2 regions of the Pseudoalteromonas sp. APC 3694 genome follow, and region 1 is predicted to be linked to the other one. Evidence: predicted binding sites of a transcription regulator. Region 1 holds the regulator's gene; the other holds the start of a gene.
The links. The regulator FliA, encoded in region 1, starts transcription of late flagellar genes. The targets are predictions, from matches to a motif close to CTAAAGNTNNNNNNNNNNNNGCCGATA.
Positions count from the first base shown of each region.

Region 2: pomA (flagellar motor protein PomA) is a predicted target of FliA. The motif match lies at 7,590-7,616, and genes of this name have one in related genera.

Region 1 is NZ_JASDDE010000001.1:44,916-55,713, reverse strand. It holds gene flhA (flagellar biosynthesis protein FlhA) at 1-389, shown strand, start outside; gene flhF (flagellar biosynthesis protein FlhF) at 411-1,901, shown strand; gene QMA00_RS00290 (MinD/ParA family protein) at 1,894-2,754, shown strand; gene QMA00_RS00285 (RNA polymerase sigma factor FliA) at 2,781-3,491, shown strand; gene cheY (chemotaxis response regulator CheY) at 3,532-3,915, shown strand; gene QMA00_RS00275 (protein phosphatase CheZ) at 3,932-4,699, shown strand; gene QMA00_RS00270 (chemotaxis protein CheA) at 4,714-6,921, shown strand; gene QMA00_RS00265 (chemotaxis response regulator protein-glutamate methylesterase) at 6,975-8,126, shown strand; gene QMA00_RS00260 (flagellar motor protein) at 8,119-8,883, shown strand; gene QMA00_RS00255 (flagellar motor protein MotB) at 8,889-9,851, shown strand; gene QMA00_RS00250 (ParA family protein) at 9,864-10,634, shown strand; gene QMA00_RS00245 (chemotaxis protein CheW) at 10,638-10,798, shown strand, end outside.
Region 2 is NZ_JASDDE010000029.1:35,268-46,065, forward strand. It holds gene thiL (thiamine-phosphate kinase) at 1-593, shown strand, start outside; gene QMA00_RS11330 (phosphatidylglycerophosphatase A) at 590-1,075, shown strand; gene QMA00_RS11335 (ligand-binding sensor domain-containing diguanylate cyclase) at 1,107-4,193, shown strand; gene dxs (1-deoxy-D-xylulose-5-phosphate synthase) at 4,256-6,118, opposite strand; gene ispA ((2E,6E)-farnesyl diphosphate synthase) at 6,234-7,121, opposite strand; gene xseB (exodeoxyribonuclease VII small subunit) at 7,124-7,366, opposite strand; gene pomA (flagellar motor protein PomA) at 7,670-8,437, shown strand; gene QMA00_RS11360 (flagellar motor protein MotB) at 8,440-9,360, shown strand; partial or broken gene QMA00_RS11365 (hypothetical protein) at 9,508-9,992, shown strand; gene QMA00_RS11370 (DNA topoisomerase III) at 10,068-10,798, shown strand, end outside.

The DNA.
Region 1 (10,798 bases):
GCCAAGACCCTGATGTATTAACGGCTGCAGTGAGAATATCGTTGCGTAGATTAATCGTTCAAGATGCTGTTGGTATGTCTTCTGAAATCCCTGTCATAACCTTGGCGCCTGAGTTGGAACAGATGTTGCATCAGTCACTTCAAAATGCAGGTGATGAAGGTGCCGGAATAGAACCAGGGCTTGCTGATAGACTTCAAACATCATTAAATGAAGCGCATCAAAATCAAGAAATGGCCGGTGAACCTTCAATATTGCTAACGTCAGGAATGTTACGCACTGTGTTATCTCGATTTGTTAAATACACCATTCCAGGATTGCGGGTGATGTCTTATCAAGAGATACCAGATGAAAGACAGATCAAGATTGTCAGCTCTGTAGGCCAACAATAAGATTTTAAAGGGGTTTGAATTATGAAAATTAAACGTTTTTTTGCTAAAGACATGCGCACTGCACTAAAAGAAGTCAAAGAAGAGTTGGGTGTTGATGCGGTTATTATGTCAAATAAAAAACTAGCTAATGGCGTTGAAATTGTTGCTGCAGTTGATTACGACAAAGCAGCGACAAAACCGCCAGAGCAGCCTCAAAGCCAACCTGCTGCAAGCGCTTCATTTGCACATACTGAGCAAAGTTCACATAATTTTGTTAAACCAGAACCGCAACGCGCTCAACCTAAGCCACAAGCAAAGGTTGCAGATAGCCTACAAGCTTTACTAGAGCGTCAGTCTCCACGTCCTCGTTCAGCAGAGCTTGCTTCAATGTTTTCACACTCTGGTATTGACACATCTGGCCACTATCAAGAACAAGAGCTTGTGCAATCACGACCTAAAAATATGTTTGAACGTGAACAAAGCGCGCCAGTGCGTCCTCGTACTCAAGCTGATAGCTTAGGTTTTGACGACTTAGACAGTGGCTTTGACGATTTAGATTCACCTAGCGCACCGGATCAGCAAACAATGCATAAAGAATCCAGTGACATTAGCACAATGCGTGAAGAAATGAACGCAATTCGCCAACTATTAGAGCACCAAGTATCAGGTTTAATGCAGCAAGATATGGCACGTCGCGATCCAACCCGTGCATGCATGATTGACCGTTTAGTGGGTATGGGGATAGATAAAGAGGTTGCTGAGCAAATGGCATGCTTTGTACCCGACGATGTATCTCGCCAACAAGGTTGGAAAGCCTTATTGAATATGGTTGAAGATCAAATGCAAACCACTAACAACGAAATTCTTCGCCAAGGTGGTGTTTATGCACTAGTAGGCCCAACAGGGGTAGGTAAAACCACCACAGTTGCAAAACTGGCAGCATTGGGTGCACAAAAATACGGTGCCGATAAAGTAGCGCTTATTACGACTGATACCTACCGTATTGGTGCTTATGAGCAGCTAGCAACGTATGGTCGTATTATAGGTTGTGGCGTTAAACAAGTTAAAGATGCAAATGAATTAGCAGAAGTTTTATATCATTTACGAAATAAACGTCTAGTTTTAATTGATACAGCGGGAATGAGTCAACGTGATTTACGCTTAACCGAGCAGTTAAACACCTTGATGCGTAATCAGCGTGTTGATATACGTAGTTATTTAGTATTAAGTGCGACGGCGCAAATTAATGTATTGCAAGAAACAGTAAGGCACTTTAAAAAAGTACAGCTAAGTGGATGTATTTTTACTAAACTTGATGAGTCATTGAGTTTAGGTGAGATTATTAGTATTGCGATTCAAAATCGTCTCCCAATAGGGTATCTTACTAACGGTCAGCGAGTACCAGAAGATATTAGAGTGGCAAATGCCGAAAAACTAGTAAAAAAAGCTGAGCAATTGTATTTAAAAAGAATAAAAGCACAACAATCACGACACCAATCAGTGGCGTCGAGCACAGTAGAGATGTATGATTAACACAGTTTTAGATCAAGCAAGCGGCCTTCGCAAAATGAGCAAGAATAATAATAACGGCGTAAAAGTTATCGCTGTCACCGGCGGCAAAGGTGGAGTGGGTAAAACGAACGTATCCCTTAATACAGCAATCGCGTTAGGCCAACAAGGCAAACGTGTGCTTGTACTAGATGCTGATTTAGGATTAGCGAATTGTGATGTGATGCTTGGACTGCGCGTTGAGCGTAATTTATCTCATGTTTTATCGGGCGAATGTGAACTTGATGATATTTTAGTCGAAGGTCCCGCAGGCATAAAAATAGTGCCTGCAACATCGGGTTCGCAAAGTATGGTTGAGTTATCACCCTCAGAGCACGCTGGACTTATTCGTGCATTTAGTGAACTTAACACCGACTTTGATATTTTAATTGTTGATACCGCTGCGGGTATTTCCGATATGGTGCTGAGTTTTTCTCGCGCAGCGCAAGATGTGCTTGTGGTGGTATGTGATGAGCCTACATCAATTACCGATGCCTATGCTTTAATTAAAGTACTTAGCCGTGAGCACGGCGTTTATAAATTTAAAATTGTTGCCAATATGGTGCGCAGTTTACGCGAAGGGCAGGAATTGTTTGCAAAACTTTCAAAGGTTACCGACCGATTTTTAGATATATCAATGGAGTTGGTTGCAACGGTTCCATATGATGAAAATATGCGCAAATCAACGCGCCGCCAAAAAGTAATTGTTGAGATTTTTCCTGGGTCGCCTGCTGCAATTGCTTTTAAAACACTGGCTACAAAAATTGCTAAGTGGCCAACACCTAGCCAAGCCTCGGGTCATTTAGAGTTTTTCATTGAGAAACTAGTTAGTAACTAACAATGACAATACCGGTGAATAGAGTTATGGGATATCAGTCAACACAGAATTTAAATATGATTGTTGAAAAGCATGCCTCATTAGTCAAAAAAGTGGCGTGCCATTTAATTGCTCGTTTACCGGCCAGTGTGCAGCTAGATGATTTAATTCAATCGGGTATGATTGGTTTAATTGAAGCTTCAAAAAACTTTGATCCAAGCAAAGGTGCAAGTTTTGAAACCTTCGCCGGTATTCGTATTCGTGGTGCGATGATAGACGAAATGCGCCGAGGCGATTGGGTTCCACGTTCAGTTCACAGAAAAAGCCGTTTGGTTGCAGAGACTATTGTTGCGCTTGAGAACAGTTTAAACCGTGAACCTAAAGATAGTGAAGTTGCTGAAAAACTTGAAATTTCGCTAAATGAGTACCATCATATTTTAAACGATGTAAATGTAAGCAAAGTGTTAGGCATTGAAGACCTTGGTATAGATGACGATGTGATTACACCCCATGGCCAAGATTTAGCACTAGACAAACCGTTCAATAATGTTAAAAATGAACGGTTTAATGAGTCTTTACTCAGTGCAATAAAGTCGTTACCGGAGAAAGATGCAATGGTGCTTTCTTTGTACTATAACGATGAGATGAATTTAAAAGAAATTGGACATATACTCGATGTAAGTGAATCGCGTGTAAGTCAGATACATGGTCAGGCGATGATTAAGCTTAAAGCAAAAATCAATGACTGGATAAACTAGAAGTAAGTAAATAAAGGTTCAGGCCTCACTGGAGGATGTTTTGGATAAAAACATTAAAATTCTTGTTGTTGATGATTTCTCAACAATGAGACGTATTATTAAAAATCTGTTGCGCGATTTAGGTTTTACCAATGTTCAAGAAGCAGATGACGGGTCAACTGCTTTGCCTATGTTGCAAAATCAAGCGTTTGATTTTGTTGTAACAGATTGGAATATGCCAGGCATGCAAGGTATTGATCTTTTAAGGGCAATTCGAGCTGATGAAAAATTAAAGCATATTCCTGTTTTAATGGTTACAGCAGAAGCTAAAAAAGAACAAATAATTGCTGCGGCCCAAGCAGGTGTTAATGGTTATATTGTTAAACCATTTACTGCAAGTACATTGAAAACTAAATTAGAAAAAGTGTTCGAACGTTTAGGTTAATGAGAGGGAGAGGCTTATGTCAGCACCTGCTGCGCCTCAGATTACTTTAGAACAAGCTCGCCAGTTAGTTGTTTTTTTAGAAAATGGTGAGCAAGATAAAGCGAATCAGTTAATTTTAGAAACAGCTTCACAAGAGCAATCACATTTATTTGCTGAGGTGGGAAAGTTGACGCGTCAACTGCACGAAGCTTTAAAAAGTTTCGAGTTAGACACGCGTTTAACAGACATTACCACTGATGCCATCCCTGACGCAAAAAAACGCCTTAACTATGTCATGGAAATGACAGAAAACGCAGCCAATAAGACAATGGATGCGGTTGAAGCAAGCTTACCATTAGCACAAGAAATCGCTGACGAAATAGCTGATATCAAGCCAACGTGGGATCGTTTAATGAACCGCGAAATAGAGCTTGGTGAGTTTAAATCACTTTGCCATAGTATTGATAAGTTTATGAGCAGTTCTCATCACAAAACCGATGAGTTACAAATGCTGATGACTAATGTGCTGATGGCTCAAGACTATCAAGATTTAACCGGTCAGGTTATTCGCCGTGTTATTGAACTTGTCCGTGAAGTTGAAGAAAGTTTAATTCACCTTTTAACTGCATTTGCAGCGCAAGGTGGTGAGGTTGAACCAACTGAACAACCAGAAAAAATAGAAGATCCCATTGTTGCACAAACACTAGCAGGTCCCGAAGGGCCTATTATTGATAAAGAATCGCGTAATGATGTTGTATCTGATCAAGATGAAGTTGATGATCTATTATCAAGTTTGGGCTTCTAATAGGGGAGTACTGCATGAGCTTTGAAGTCGATGAAGATATTTTACAAGACTTTTTAGTAGAGGCCGGAGAAATCCTTGAGCTTTTATCTGAACAGTTAGTAGAACTGGAAAACAACCCAGATGATACTGAGCTACTAAACGCAATATTTCGCGGTTTCCACACTGTAAAGGGTGGCGCTGGCTTTTTGGCTATGACAGAGCTTGTTGATGCATGTCATGGTGCTGAAAATGTGTTTGATTTACTGCGCCAAGGTGTAAGAACAGTTAACTCTGAATTAATGGATGTGATTTTACAAGCACTGGACACCATTAATGAAATGTTTGCCACGATTAAAAATCGTGACCAGCCAGAGCCTGCGGATCCAGAATTACTTGCTGTACTTCACAAACTTGGGCAGCCACCGACAGCAGAAGAGCTTGCCGGCGATTCTGTGGTTGAAGATATAGCTTCTGTGGAAACTCCATCGGTAGAGCCTGAACCAGTTGCAGAGCAACCGAGCAACGATGCTAAAGAAGACCCGTTTGCTTTTGATGAATTATTTAGCGGCCCAGATAGCAGCAGTACTGAGTCTCAGGTTGATGAAATAACCGAAGACGAATTCGAAAGCCTACTTGATGAACTTCATGGAAAAGGGCAAGCCCCACAAGAAAAACAATCATCATCAAGTGATAATGATGTCAGTGGTGATATAACTGACGATGAATTCGAAAGCCTACTTGATGAACTTCATGGTGTAGGCAGCTTTGGCGAAGTGAGCCAAGCAACCTCAAGTACACCACAACAAACACCATCAGCTCCTGTGGCTCCACCAAGTAACGAGCAAAGCTCGGGCGATAATGAAATAAGTGACGACGAGTTTGAAGCGTTACTTGATGAGCTTCATGGTAAAGGTGCACCTAAATCGATAGAAACACCGGCTCCTGTAAGTAAACCAGAACCTGTAGTCGAGAATAAACCTGCGCCTGCTGCGACACCAAAGCCACAGCCTAAACCAGAGCCAGCTAAGCCGGCTTCTGCGGCACAAGCAGCTCCCGCTAAAAAAGCAGCGCCTCCACCGGCAGAAACAACGGTACGAGTTGATACCAAACGCTTAGACCAAATAATGAACATGGTAGGTGAACTGGTACTTGTGCGAAATCGTTTGGTAAGTCTAGCGACTAACTCTGATAGCGAGGCCATGGGTAAAGCAATTTCTAATTTAGATGTAGTGACAGCTGATATCCAAGGTGCGGTAATGCAAACACGAATGCAGCCAATTAAAAAAGTGTTTGGCCGTTTCCCCCGTGTAGTACGAGATTTAGCACGAACGCTGCAAAAAGATATTAATTTATTACTTGTTGGTGAAGACACCGATTTAGATAAAAATTTAGTGGAAGCATTGGCAGATCCACTCGTGCATTTAGTGCGCAACTCAGTGGATCATGGTATTGAAATGCCAGATGTTCGTGAAGCATCGGGTAAACCTAGAACCGGTACTGTTACTTTATCAGCGTCTCAGCAAGGCGACCATATCCTGCTTACCATCCAAGATGATGGTGCCGGTATGGATGCTGAAAAGCTTAAAAAGATTGCGATTAGTAAAGGGGTGCTTGATCACGACCAAGCGAGTCGTCTTTCTGATACTGAAGCGTATAACCTTATTTTTGCACCTGGTTTTTCAACTAAAGAAGAGATCTCAGATATTTCTGGCCGTGGTGTTGGTATGGATGTGGTTAAAACAAAAATCACTCAGCTCAATGGCTCGGTTAACATAAAATCAGAAATGGGCGTAGGGACTACTTTAGAGATTAAAGTACCACTGACACTGGCAATACTGCCTACCTTAATGGTAGTGGTAGGCGAACAAACCTTTGCGTTGCCGCTGGCGGGTGTAAGTGAAATATTCCACTTAGATTTAACAAAAACTAATGTGGTTGATGGCCAGCTAACGATTATTGTTCGTAAAAAATCGATTCCGTTATTCTACCTTGAACATTGGCTCATAAAAGGGGCCGATAGAGGTCAGCGAAAAGCACAAGGTCATGTGGTTATTGTACAAATAGGAACTCAAAAAGTGGGTTTCGTTGTTGACTCGCTTATTGGTCAAGAGGAAGTGGTAATTAAGCCTTTAGACGCATTACTTCAAGGTACGCCTGGTATGGCAGGTGCAACAATCACCTCTGATGGCGGCATTGCACTGATATTAGATGTGCCAAGTATGTTAAAGCATTACGCTGGATAATTAAAAGTAGGCATATATTTTATGCCTACCCATTCATTGAATAAGAGAGCGAAATGGCTGTTAAAGTTTTAGTAGTTGATGATTCAAGCTTTTTTCGCCGCAGAGTGAGTGAAATTCTTGAACAAGACAGCGGCATTGAAGTTATTGGTTTCGCTGTAAATGGTCGAGAAGCTGTCGATAAAACAGCTCAATTACGACCTGACGTGATCACCATGGATGTTGAAATGCCGGTGCTTGATGGTATTAGTGCTGTGAAAGAGATCATGGCGAGTAACCCAACTCCTATTTTAATGTTCTCCTCGTTAACACGCGCAGGCGCATCTGCCACCTTAGATGCACTTGATGCCGGCGCGATGGACTTTTTACCGAAAAAGTTTGAAGATATTGCTCGTAATAACGATGATGCAATTAAGTTATTGCAAAATAAGGTTAAGGAAATGGGCCGCCAGCGTATTGGAAGAATTACGAGAACGGCCCCATCTCCAAGTATTAGTAAACCAGCGTCAAACAGCTCTGAGCGCTTTTCTAACCTTGCTAAAAAGCCGATAGTTCAACCTGATCGTAGCTTTAATAATGCGAGTCCTGCACCTACTAGCAGCAGTGCCTCAGCGCGTGCCAGTGGTAAGCAGTATCAGTTAGTTGCTATTGGTACATCCACAGGTGGGCCGGTTGCACTGCAAACTATTTTGACGCAATTACCTGCTAATTTTCCACACCCTATTTTACTTATACAGCATATGCCTGCTGCATTTACCCCGGCCTTTGCTACTCGCTTAGATGGCTTGTGTAAGATTAAGGTAAAAGAAGCGCAGCAAGGTGATAGATTGCAACCTGGGTGCGCTTATTTAGCGCCAGGTGGCCAGCAAATGATGGTAGAAGGACGTGCCTCTAATAGAACCCTTCGTGTGTTTGAAGATAAAAATGAACGAGTAAACTATAAACCAAGTGTTGATATTACCTTTGCCAGTGCGGCCAAAGCGTATCAAGGAGATGTACTTGCCATTATTTTGACAGGCATGGGTGCAGATGGTCGTGATGGTGCTCGCATGCTTAAGCAAACTGGCGCTACAATTTGGGCTCAGGATGAAAAAAGCTGTGTTGTCTATGGTATGCCTCAGGCGATAGCCAGTGCAGGTTTAGCAAGCGAAAGCATTAGCCTTCATGATGTGGCTGCACGCTTAAAAAGAGAGGTTGGCTGTGGATAAGCTTTCTGTTTTAGGATTACTGGTTGCATTAGGTGCTATTGCAATCGGTTATTCTTTAGAGGGAGGTGTGGTATCTGCGCTGTTTAATGGGCCTGCACTAATTATTGTATTAGGTGGTACATTAGGTGCGGTGATGCTACAAACATCAGCCAATACATTTAAAAAAATGCTTAGTATTACTCATTGGGTTTTTGTTACCGACGACCATGATATTGAAGATGCTATTGAGCAAGTAAAACGTTGGTCGCATAAAGCCCGTCAAGAAGGGTATTTAGCATTAGAAAACGAAGCACTTGCGCATTCAGATCCCTATGCCGCCAAAGGACTGAGTTTATTAGTTGATGGCTGTTCAGAGCAAAAACTACGCGATACCCTCGAGATTGACTTATTACTTGAGCGAGAACGATTACTTGAGGCTAGCCGGGTATATGAAGCAATGGGTGGGTATAGCCCAACTATTGGTATTTTAGGTGCGGTACTTGGGCTTATTCAAGCCATGTCATTTATTAACGATCCTGAGCAGTTAGGAACGGGTATTGCCACCGCGTTCATTGCAACTATATATGGTGTTGGTTTGGCTAATTTATTATTTTTACCTATGGCCAATAAGCTAAAGCAACGGGTTGAACAAAAGATGCTTTATCACGAAATGTTAGCGGAAGGTGTAATTGCTATTAGCCAAGGTGAGAGCCCTATTAATATTGAACTAAAGCTTGAAGCCTACCGCGTTGAACGTCCAATTTTACAGGCCCATTAGCGCCTATGTTACGCCGTCGCTTACGTCATCACCAATTAAAGAGCCAACATACTGAGCGTTGGTTAGTTTCTTATGCGGATTATATGACCATAATGTTTGCATTTTTTGTTGTATTGTATGCAATTGCGATAAACAAAGAAGACAACATCAAGGTTTTATCTGATTCTCTTGAGCATGTTTTTGATAAGTCTGCAAAACAATATTCTCAGCAGGGTAACGGGGTAAATGGTGATGCTTTATTGCTTGAAAGGGTGACCCCTGAGGCTGAAATACTCTATGGCGAAAGTATTCAAGAGCAAGAGCAAGGCCCAATGTTACTCGATGGTCAAAGTGACAATAGCAATATTAGTCAACGCCACTTAGGTAAGCCGCTGGATAGTTTATTGGCTAAATTACAATCGTCGCTGATTGATGAGATAAGCAGTGGCGAGGCTAGCTTAGAACTAAGCCAAGACTGGTTGGTTATTGAGCTCAATTCCGGATTGTTGTTTGCCAGTGGTAGTGCTGTTGCACATAACAAGGCCAAAGAGATTGTAAAAAAAATTGAAGCAATCATCGCATCAGTCGATAACTATATAAGAGTACGCGGGTATACAGATAACGAAACCATACGAAATGAAATATTTCGTTCTAATTGGGAGTTATCAGTGGCGCGTGCAACCTCAATATTGGTTGAGCTAGAGCGTTTGGGCATTGAATCCGCGCGCATGGCCATTGAGGGGTATGGCCAATACTCGCCCTTTGCCGATAATAATACCGAAGCTGGGCGTGCTGAAAACCGTAAAGTCGTGATTGCACTTTCTAAATATGGTTTAGCACCAGAGCCCTCTGATAAACAAACGAAATCATCAATTTCAGTATCAGAGCAAAGTCAGCCAGAAATTGAGCTACCTGCCCAAGACGATACAATAAAAATAATCCGTTTAGAGCATGGTGGCATCCGTGTTACCACGCGCAACGAACAGTAATTAGGATGTAATGTGAAAGTTTGGACAGTAGCCAATCAAAAAGGGGGAGTAGGCAAAACCACTACAGCGGTTAGCCTTGCAGGGATCCTTGCGCTTCAAGGCAAGCGTGTGTTATTGATTGATACAGATCCTCATGCTTCACTAACCTATTACTTTGGTATTGATTCAGAAGATTTAGAGGTCAGTGTTTACGATATTTTTACTCGCGGCTCGAGTATGAAAAGTGAAGAAATACTGCAAGCATTATGCCCCTCAACAATTGAAAACCTAGATATTTTACCTGCAACTATGGCGATCGCGACACTTGACCGTAGCATGGGTAATAAAACGGGAATGGGCCTGATTTTAAAAAAAACACTGGCTAAAATTAGCGAGTATTACGATTACGCAATTTTAGATTGCCCACCTGTTTTAGGTGTGCTGATGGTCAATGCGCTTGCCGCCTGTGAAAGAGTGTTAGTGCCGGTGCAAACTGAGTTCTTGGCGCTTAAAGGGCTCGATAGAATGATGCGTACTATGGAGTTAATGCAAACCTCTCAAGCGAAAAGCTATGAATATACTATAATTCCAACTATGTATGATAAACGAACCAAAGCATCGCTTGAGGCCTATAAAACATTACAAGAAACATATAAAGAAAAAGTATGGCCAGGCGTTATTCCTGTTGATACTAAATTTAGAGATGCAAGTTTAGCGCAAAAAGTACCGGTAGATTTTTGCCCAAATGCGCGTGGAGTCTATGCTTATAAAGCATTACTTAAATATTTAATAAAACAAGGTTAATAAATGAGTAAGCAATTATTTGCTAATGAAAAAGTAGTCACTCAGTACTTAGGGGCGTTATTATCTGATGACGAACCAACAAAAGACCTTGAGCCTGTTGCTAAACTGCTTGAGCAGGTAACGTATGAAGAGCAAAAAGAACAACCAGTAATAGTTGAGCCTGT
Region 2 (10,798 bases), on a different contig from region 1:
TTACTATTTGTGCAAAAGGCACGGTTCCTGAAGGTAAAGCACTGCGTCGAAGTGGCGCAAAAGTGGGCGACTGGATTTTTGTAACCGGACCGCTAGGTGATGCTGGTTTGGCAATTGAGTCAAAAAAACAAGGTTTGCCAGTTGCACCTGAACATTTAAAGCATATTAATAAATGCTTAAACTTTCCAACGCCACGCGTGGCCGCCGGACAAGCTTTGCGTGGCTTAGCGTCATCAGCGATTGATATTTCAGACGGTTTACTTGCTGATTTAGGGCACATTTTGGATTTGTCACAGGTCAGTGCAACAATCAATATTGAAAATGTACCTACTTCTGATGCGATGCAAGCGAGTCTTGATTTTGAGCAACAGCTTCCTTTTATACTCAACTATGGCGATGACTATGAACTACTTTACACTGTCCCAGACAGTAATAAGAGTATGCTCGATATTAAGTTGCGCCAATACGGTGTAGAAGCAACCTGTATCGGCCAAATCAAAAGTGGTGACGGGAATATAGAATTATTACACCAAGGTGAAAAGTTTGTTTTTGAGCACAAAGGCTTTGAGCACTTTTCCAAGGAGCAGGTTTGAATAAAAACCGATTATTTAATTTAAAACGCCCACATCAATTTTTTGGTTTGGGTTTTGGTACAGGGCTTGCGCCTAAAGCCCCAGGTACATTTGGTACTTTAGCGGCGTTACCGTTTATTTTTATTACCATGCATTTTCCGTTATGGTTACAAATTGTATTTGCGGTGGTGATCAGTATATTTGGTATTTGGGCATGTGGAAAAACAGCTGATGACCTTCAAGTTCATGATCATCCCGCTATTGTTTGGGATGAAGTCGCTGGTTACTATATAACGATGATTGGTGCAGCACTGAATTGGCAAACATTATTAGTGGGCTTTTTACTATTTCGCTTTTTTGATATAGCAAAGCCAGGGCCGATTCGTATACTTGATAAACGTGCTCATGGTGGGTTTGGTATTATGGCCGATGATGTACTTGCAGGTATTTTTTCGCTTATTTGTTTGCAAGCATTGATAAAAGTAGGTTTACTACCCTTTTAATTTATTATTTGTTTAACTAGGTGGCAGCACTATGATGCGATTTTTATTGGTTTGTGTACTCTTGATGTGTGCCATGCCAAGTACGGCTTCAATTACTGATTACGTAGTTAAACAATGGAACATTAAAGACGGACTTCCCTCACAATCCCTCAAAAGTGTGGTGCAAGATAACCAAGGCTACATGTGGCTTGGTACGCAATTCGGATTAAGCCGATTTGATGGTAACACTTTTACTAATTACAACACTCAAAATAGTCTGTTTTTACCCAGCAATGGCATCAATAAATTACTGATTGATGGCCAAGGACTATTATGGATAGGCACGAAAAACGGCCTCGTTGTTATAGACCCAGAAAAGCTAACCGCACAAGAGTTTAATATTAAAGGCCCTGTTAGAGATATTCTTGAAGACTCTAAAGGCAGTATTTGGATAGCAGCTAATGGGCTTTATTACATAGACAGAGGCCAGATAGAGCTGCGCGACCAGCTAAACAATCCGAGCCCTATCGTAAATGCCACTGCGATCACCCAAATAGTAGGGTCAGTCAGTAAAATGGCGCTCTCACCAGAGGGAATTTGGCTGGTTAACGATCGTAATTTATTGCGCTTGACGCAAAGCGCGTCTGATTTTTCTAAATTGCGTTTAGAGCTTACCGCTAAAGTGGCCTTGCCTGATCGTTTAGCGCAAACAATTGTTCACGACTTATCCTTTTTAAATGGCAATTTATATCTTGCTTCTGAGCTAGGCGCTTACTTTTTAGATTTAGATGATGAGCTACGCCCATTTCCGCTGCCTAACGCTAACAACTCAGCCGTTTATAAGTTTATGAGTGATGGCAATGGTGGCTTGTGGGTATCGACTTATGGGCGCTTATTGTTCAGAGGGAAGTCGGATGATTGGCAATGGGTTGAGCCAAGTCAATTAGATCAAAGTATTTGGTTTGCCGATATATTTAGAGATGATGAAAATAATATATGGTTAGCGAGTTTTAGTGAGGGACTTTGGCTTGCTCATGAAGGGCGAATAGAGCGCCATTCAGCCATTTCTAAAATGACCGAAGCGGTTATGGCCATTAGTAAATCACCAGATGGTAAGTTATGGATTGCCAACAAAAGCGGCGTAGGCTATTTCGATGCCGATAAAACGTTTATCAATGTCATCAACAGTACCAAGTATGGTAATGCCTCAGTACATGACTTACAGTTTGACGGCAATCGTCTTTATGTTGCCACTGGTAGAGGTTTGTTTTTCTACGAGTCGAATACCTTATATAGTTTCCCTGCCCGTGCGCTAAGTGATAATCCTGTATTTGCTATTAGTACGTCGACTAAAGGCGGCTTTTGGGTGGGCACTGGGCGAGGCTTATATCGTTTAAATTACAACGGGTTAAACCCTTTTGCGTACAATGCTTTTTTAGGCAGTAAGTTTGTAACCTATGTTTTAGATAAACCAAATTTTGGGGTGATTGGTACCAGTAAAGGGGCGTATTACTTTACTGAACGCGGGATAGAAAAAATAGGCGACCAAACCACTTTGGAAAGTGCGTACGTTACTAGCATTTTACACATTAAAGGCGTGGGGATTTTAATTGGCTCGCTTAACGATGGTTTGTTTTATCGCAGTGGACAAGGGCAGTGGCAGCAATTAGATGCCGCCAATGGGCTGCCATATGGTTCTATATTTAGTCTTGAGTACGATGATACTACAAAACGCATTTGGGTAAGCACCATGAAAGGGGTTTATCGCATGCCAGTTGAGCAATTCAAAGCCAACATTGAAAGCCTAAAAGTGGAGGAAGTGATCTCTTCATTTGATCGACAGCTCGATGGTAAAGCAAGTCAATGCTGTAATGGTTTAGGCCATGATGCGGTGGTTGATATGGATAATTCAATTTGGTATCCCAGCTTGCAAGGCGTTGTAGAAATTCCTAAAGACGTAGAATTATTTGGACTGCGTTCACTTAAACCAACTATAGAAACTTTAACCACGCCATCACGAAAACTTGCTGCGGCTGCGTTAGGTAAAAAGCCAGTACTTAAAACTGACGAGCGTGATGTAACGCTTACCTATACCGCTATCGATTATTATGCACCTGCAAGTATAGAGTTTAGGTATAAACTCAATGGACTTGATAATGATTGGCGCTATGCAAATACCCGCCGAGAAGCAATTTACACTAACTTACCAGCAGGTATGTTTTTATTTGAATTAGAGACAAAACGTCAAGGTGAAGATTGGGGCAAAGCGCAATCGGCCGAATACGCTTTTGTGGTGCCTGAACGATTTGGTGAAACTATATATTTTAGATTACTGATCACCAGTGGTTTTGTGTTGCTCTTTTATTTGGTGTTTTGGGTATTTAAAGTTCAAGAGCGACGTAAGCAGCAGGTTCTTGAGGGGCTTATTACTGAGCGAACCCTTGAGCTTCGCCAAGCAAACGATAAATTAAACCAAGTAAACTCTCAGCTTAAACTTGTTAGTCACTCTGATGAGCTAACAGGGCTGAGAAGTCGCCGTTTTTTGTTTGATCAACTACCAAAAGATATCGAGCATTTTCAGCGTAACTCGCAGTCATTGCAGGCTCAAGGTAAATCGTTGGTGTTGTTAATTATTAATTTAGATAACTTTAGCCGCATTAACGATGCCTATGGCCCTATTGCTGGAGATAGCTGTTTACAACAAGTAGCGGCATTACTTAACTCGCGTACACAAGGTTCTGATTATGTTGCCCGTTGGAGTGGTGATGAGTTTTTACTGTTATTGCGCGATTTTAAATGTAATTTAATCGACAGCTATGTATATGAATTATGCCAAGCAATTACAGATTATTCGTTTCAGCTTCCTAACGGTGAAACAACCAATATAACAGCGTCAGTCGGGTGGTCGTTCTATCCGTTACCCCTGTTAGGTGGGCAAGTTATTAGCTGGGAAACATCAATTAATCTAGCTGACATAGCATTACATCAAGTTAAAAAACGCGGCGGCGATGGCGTCGCTAATATTACCTTTGACGAGCAATTAGATGCATTTGAGTTTGAGCAAAACCCCAATGTTGAACAGCAAATTGGTTTGTTACAAAGCAATGGTCTAGCCGATATTAAGGTATGGATGCGCTAGAGGTTATAGATGAGCAATAAAAAAGGAGCCAATGGCTCCTTTTTTATTAAACACGATAAGTGTTAGCTCATAAATGATTTAATTGAAGTTAAAATACCGTGTTCACCTAACCCCATTTCATCGTGCATTTGCTGTTGTGTGCCATGTTTAATGAATTCATCAGGAATACCTAAGTTAAGCACTTTTACATCGGCTTTAATGCTCGCTAAATATTCATTAACTGCAGAGCCTGCACCGCCCGCAATCGCGTTATCTTCAAGGGTTACAATAATATCGTGATCATTAATCAGCTCATCAATTAATGCCGTATCAAGTGGCTTAATAAATCGCATGTTTACTAGAGTGGCATTGAGCTCATCAGTGGCAAGTTGTGCGTTTTCAAGCAAGGTACCAAATGACAATATAGCCACTTTAGTACCTTTTTTAATTACATTCGCTTTACCCATTTCAAGTTGTTGCATAGTGCTTTGAATGTCTGCTGAGCCTGCACTACCACGCGGGTAACGAACAGCAACAGGACAATTAGCTTGATAGCCTGTATAAAGCATATGACGGCATTCGTTAGTATCACTTGGGGCCATAATGACCATATTAGGTATACAGCGCATAAAGCTTAAGTCGTAGGCGCCTTGATGGGTTTCACCATCGGCTCCAACAATACCGGCGCGGTCTATAGCAAATAATACCGGTAGGTTTTGCAGTGCAACGTCGTGAATTAGTTGATCGTACGCGCGTTGTAAAAAGCTAGAATAGATAGCCACAACGGGCTTTAAGCCCTCACAAGCAAAACCTGCAGCAAGAGTAACAGCGTGTTGTTCTGCTATTGCTACGTCAAAGTATTGTTCTGGATACTCTTTAGAAAAACGTACCATGCCTGAACCTTCACGCATAGCTGGCGTGATTGCCATGAGCTTACTGTCTTGCTTGGCCATGTCACAAAGCCAATCACCAAACACATTTGAGAAAGTCGCCGCACCTGGCTTAGATTTTGGTAAGCTTGATGTTGCAGGATCAAATTTTGGTACGCCATGATAACCAATCGGATCGGCTTCGGCAGGCTTGTAACCTTTGCCTTTCTGGGTTTTTATATGTAAAAGCTGTGGGCCTTTTAAGTTACGCATATTGCGCAGCGTATCAACCAACATATTCACATCATGTCCATCAATTGGGCCAATGTAATTTAGACCTAATTCTTCAAAAAAAGTACCCGGGATCATCATCCCTTTAATGTGTTCTTCCATACGGCTGGCAAGCTCTTTTACCGGCGGTACACCAGAGAGCAGCTTTTTACTGCCTTCGCGGATGTTGGTATAAAAGCTACCTGATAAAATACGCGCAAAATGATTGGTTAACGCACCGACATTTTCAGATATCGACATTTCGTTATCGTTCAAAATGATCAGCATGTCTGATTTAACATCGCCAAGGTGGTTCATTGCTTCAAAGGCCATACCAGCAGTAATTGCGCCATCGCCTATTACCGCGACTGTTTTACGCCCTTTGCCTTCTTTTTGTGCAGCAATAGACATACCTAACGCCGCAGAAATTGAGGTACTTGAATGGCCAACACTAAAGGTGTCGTATTCACTTTCATCTCTAAAAGGGAAAGGATGCAATCCGTCTTTTTGGCGAATGGTATGCATTTGATCACGACGGCCAGTCAGTATTTTATGCGGATAAGCTTGATGACCCACATCCCAGACCAAGCGGTCTTCGGGTGTGTTGTATACATAATGTAGTGCAACGGTAAGTTCTACGGTTCCTAAACCAGACGCTAAATGACCGCTACTTTGCGATACCGAATTGAGTAAATAGTCACGCAATTCATGGCTAAATGCAGGAAGCTTATCTTGTGCTAAGTCTCGCAAGTGGGCTGGTTCGTTCACCAAATCAAGTAATGGATACTTGCTGCTATCAAGTGTCATGGTTTTTTATATATCCTTCGCTAATATTAACCCTCCTCAAAACAAACGAGGTTTAAAAGGCGACTTAATATTCAGTAATAATTTTATACTAAGAGTTAATACGTTTTAGCTGTATTTAATGGTCACGTTCAATTAAATAGTTAGCCAATGCCGCTAAATCTGTTGTGTCTGCGTCAATGTTAGCTAATGCCTCATGGGCTTGTTGTATTAAATTTTGTGCTTTTTGCTTAGCGCCTAGCATACCTAATAAAGCGGGGTATGTCGCTTTATTCGCTGCAATATCTGACCCTTGTGGCTTGCCTAAAGTAAGCGTATCGCCCTCAACATCTAAAATATCGTCATGAACTTGAAATGCAAGCCCTATAGCGTATCCAAAAGTTGATAAGTTATCTAAAGTTTGTTGGCTTGTATTAGGAGCGCACAGTGCGCCAAGAGTGATCGCACAATTTATTAGCGCACCGGTTTTAAGTTTATGAATGCGTTCTAACTCATCAACAGTAATAACCTTATCGGTTGCTGCAATATCGCGGCCTTGTCCGGCAACCATACCTTGTAACCCCGATGCATGCGCTAGTGCTGCGATCATTTTTAATTGTGCTTCAGTCGAACATTTAAATGTGTGCTTAGCAATAAGTTCAAATGCTAAAGTTTGCAGTGCATCTCCAGCTAAAATCGCTTGTGCTTCACCGTATACAATATGACATGTAGGGCGACCACGGCGTAAATCATCATCATCCATAGCAGGTAAATCGTCATGAACTAATGAATAACTATGAATACATTCAATGGCTGCGGCAAGTACATCTAAATCACGCTTGTCAGCACCGAGTATTTTACCTGTGGTGTACACTAAAAACGGGCGCAGTCTTTTACCACCATTCATTACACTGTAATGTGTGGCTTCTTTTATAGTATTGTCGCTTTCAAGAGGTTGTTCAAAATAAAGGTTGAGCGTATTAGCTACATCATCTTGAGCGAGTTTTATTTGTTCTTTTATGCTCACGATTATTCCATATCGTTATCAAACTGAGTAAGCGGTGCTTTTTCGTCATTACCCATTAATATCGAAACCTTTTGCTCAGCTTGTTGAAGTTTGCCTGAAGATGCGCTCGCAAGTGCAATACCTCGCTCAAATTGCTTTAAAGACTGTTCAAGCGATAAATCACCTTGTTCCATTTCACTGACAATTGTTGTTAACTCTTCTAGTGCTTGTTCGAAACTTAAATTTTCAGGTTTTTTAGTCGCCATCTTTATTTTCAACTTACATAATAAATTTAGACGCCAATTTTAGGGGGAATGCTAAACTAGGTCAAAGAATGATATTGTTTTTTGATAGATAAATGCTGTTGATTGGGTTTTATTGCGTTTCAACGTTATTTTTTAAAATTATTAATTTTGATTAATTAGATTGATTACCTATGTTGATCTAAAATATAGCTAATCTTAATTTTACCGTTTATCATAAAAATCACTTAAGTATTTCAGTACCTTGCCGATAAACAATTAATAACAACGCTTGCGAAGAAAAAATATAAAACCTTTGGAGGGAATGTGGATTTAGCAACCATTATTGGGATCCTTGGCGCAATTGGCTTAATTGTCATGTCCATGTTTATGAGTAGTAGCGGTGAAGTCGCTATGTATTACAATACCCCTTCTGTGGTTATTGTATTTGGTGGTTCCCTTTTTATCGTTTTATCTAATTTTACCATGTCGCAATTTCTTGGCATTGGTAAAGTATGTGCAAAAGCGTTTATGTTTAAAATTGAGCCTCCTGAAGCATTAATCGAAAAAGCGGTAGAATTAGCTGACTCTGCTCGAAAAGGCGGGTTTTTAGCCTTAGAAGAAGCCGAAATCCCAAATCCTTTTATGCGCAAAGGCGTTGATATGCTAGTAGATGGACATGATGCTGATGTGGTACGCGCAACATTACAAAAAGATATTTCCCTGACGACAACTCGTCATGAAATGGGCGCAAGCTTATTTAAGTCGCTAGGTGATATTGCTCCCGCAATGGGGATGATTGGTACATTAATCGGCTTGGTGGCTATGTTATCAAATATGGATGATCCAAAAGCAATCGGCCCAGCCATGGCGGTTGCGTTGTTAACAACGTTGTATGGGGCATTTTTGGCGAATGTTGTCGCCATTCCTATTCAGGTAAAACTTGAACTGCGTAAAGACGAAGAGGCCATGAATCAGCGCTTAATTTTAGATGCAGTATTAGGTATTCAAGACGGGCAAAATCCTAAAGTAATTGAAGGGATCTTGAAAAATTATCTAGCTGAGTCTAAACGCGCAGTCAATACTGAGGAATAATTATGTCAGATGAAGAGTGCAAATGCCCACCTCCAGGACTTCCTGCGTGGATGGGAACGTTTGCCGATTTAATGTCATTATTAATGTGCTTTTTCGTACTTTTACTCGCATTTTCTGAAATGGATGTACTTAAATTTAAACAAATTTCAGGCTCAATGAAGTTTGCTTTTGGTGTACAAAATAAAATAGAAGTAAAAGACATTCCAAAAGGGACATCTGTTATTGCTATGGAGTTTACGCCGGGTAAACCTGAGCCAACTCCTATAGAAACCATTCAGCAACAAACGGTTGAAATGACCCAACAAATGCTTGAGTTTCAGGCGGGAGATGAAAGCTCCGCAGGTGGACGTCAAGAGCAACGTGGTGAAAAGCGAGGTGGTGAATCAAGTAGTACCTCTGAGGAAGTTGCTTCAGCGCCTGCAGTTTCTGCTGCCGATCAAGAACAAATAAATGACTTAGTTAAAAAAATTGCACAACAGCTTGAAAAGCAAATTATTGATGGGGCTATTGAGCTTGAATCTTTAGGGCAGCAAATCATAATTCGTATTAGAGAAAATGGCTCGTTTCCATCGGGGAGTGCATTTTTACAACCACAATTTAAACCTATCATTCAAGATATTGGCCGATTACTTAAAGATGTACCCGGTGAAATTACGGTGTCTGGTCATACGGATGATTTTCAGGTTTCCAACGAGCTTTACATTAATAACTGGGATTTATCATCTAAACGCGCAGTTGCGGTAGCGAGTGAATTACAAAAAGTTCCAGGTTTTGATAAAACCAGAATGATGGTGGTAGGACGTGCAGAAACTAGGCCCTTAGTGCCGAACGATTCCCGCGAAGATCGAAGACGTAACCGCCGTGTAGAAATATCAATTTTACAAGGCAAGGCAAAAGAGTCAGCGCCAATTGATGTAAGATAGAATGACTTGGCTATGTACCTTTTTTAGCATGGAATGCAACATTCTTAACAAATGTAATGGGGCGAATATGTTAACTAAGTATTGTAGTATGCCTGGTAACGGCGATGGAACTGATGAAGATACAAAAGTTAAGTAAGGTTATTTAGTTTGCCTGAATGGTTTTTGTATTTTGTAAGTATATTAAGCAAAAGCTGGGTTCTTATTTTGAGTCCGGCTATTTTTATATTCTTTATCCTCAAAGATTATTTAGCTCTTAGGTTCGTTGTTATTACTGCCGCTTTTTCTTATTTGGCACTGTGACCTACTCAAGTTTAATGGCGTTTGATGATGGTATTTATATATACCGTTACCTTGTATGGGCATTAACAGATATTACTTGGATGGCACTTATTGCTTATTGGGGTCTTAAAGATAAAGTGCATTTGTGGCAATGTTTACTTGGGCAGCTTATTGTTATTGGTGCACCCATTCTTCAATTATTTCGCTTAGTTGACCGACACCTTTGGGATTTATCTTATAGCACTGTGATGTATCAAACATTTATGCCTTTAATAAATATTGCCACTGTTGTTGTCTGCTACCTGCCTCTTTTATATCTTTTTGTTAATAAGCGAAATAAAGCTTTAAGTTAGAAACTATAAAAATATCCCCAGTTTTAAACTGATATGCTAAACTACTGTTTATATGAACAGTGTTAGGGTGTGGTTATGAAACTTTATATTGCTGAAAAACCTTCATTAGGACGCGCTATTGCAGATGCGCTTCCAAAACCTCATAAAAAACACGATGGTTATATTGAAGTGGCGAATGGTGATTATGTGTCTTGGTGCATAGGCCATTTGCTCGAGCAAGCAGAACCTGATGACTATGACGAACGTTTTAAAAAATGGCAATTTGAGCATTTACCTATTGTGCCTGAACACTGGCAATTAAAAGCTAAAACAAAAACCCGTAAGCAGCTTACCATTTTAAAAAAGCTAATCAAACAAGCAACAATACTTGTACATGCTGGCGATCCTGACCGTGAAGGCCAGTTATTAGTTGATGAAGTTATAGAACAAGCAAAAATCAGCCAAGCAAAAAAACAAAATATTCAGCGTTTATTGATCAGTGATTTAAACTTAACTGCGGTAAAAAAATCACTCAACTCTATGCGGGCTAACCGTGATTTTATCCCTTTAAGTGTATCTGCTTTAGCGCGGTCTCGTGCTGATTGGTTGTTTGGTATGAATTTAACGCGAGCTTATACGCTAGCTGGGCAAAAAGCGGGCTTTGGTAATGTGTTGTCGGTTGGGCGAGTACAAACACCTATTTTAGGTTTAGTTGTAAATCGTGATAATGAAATCGCAAATTTTGTATCCAAACCATTTTATGAAGTACTTGCTCATCTTGTTACACCTGAGCAGCAATCATTTACTGCTAAGTGGATACCGAGTAA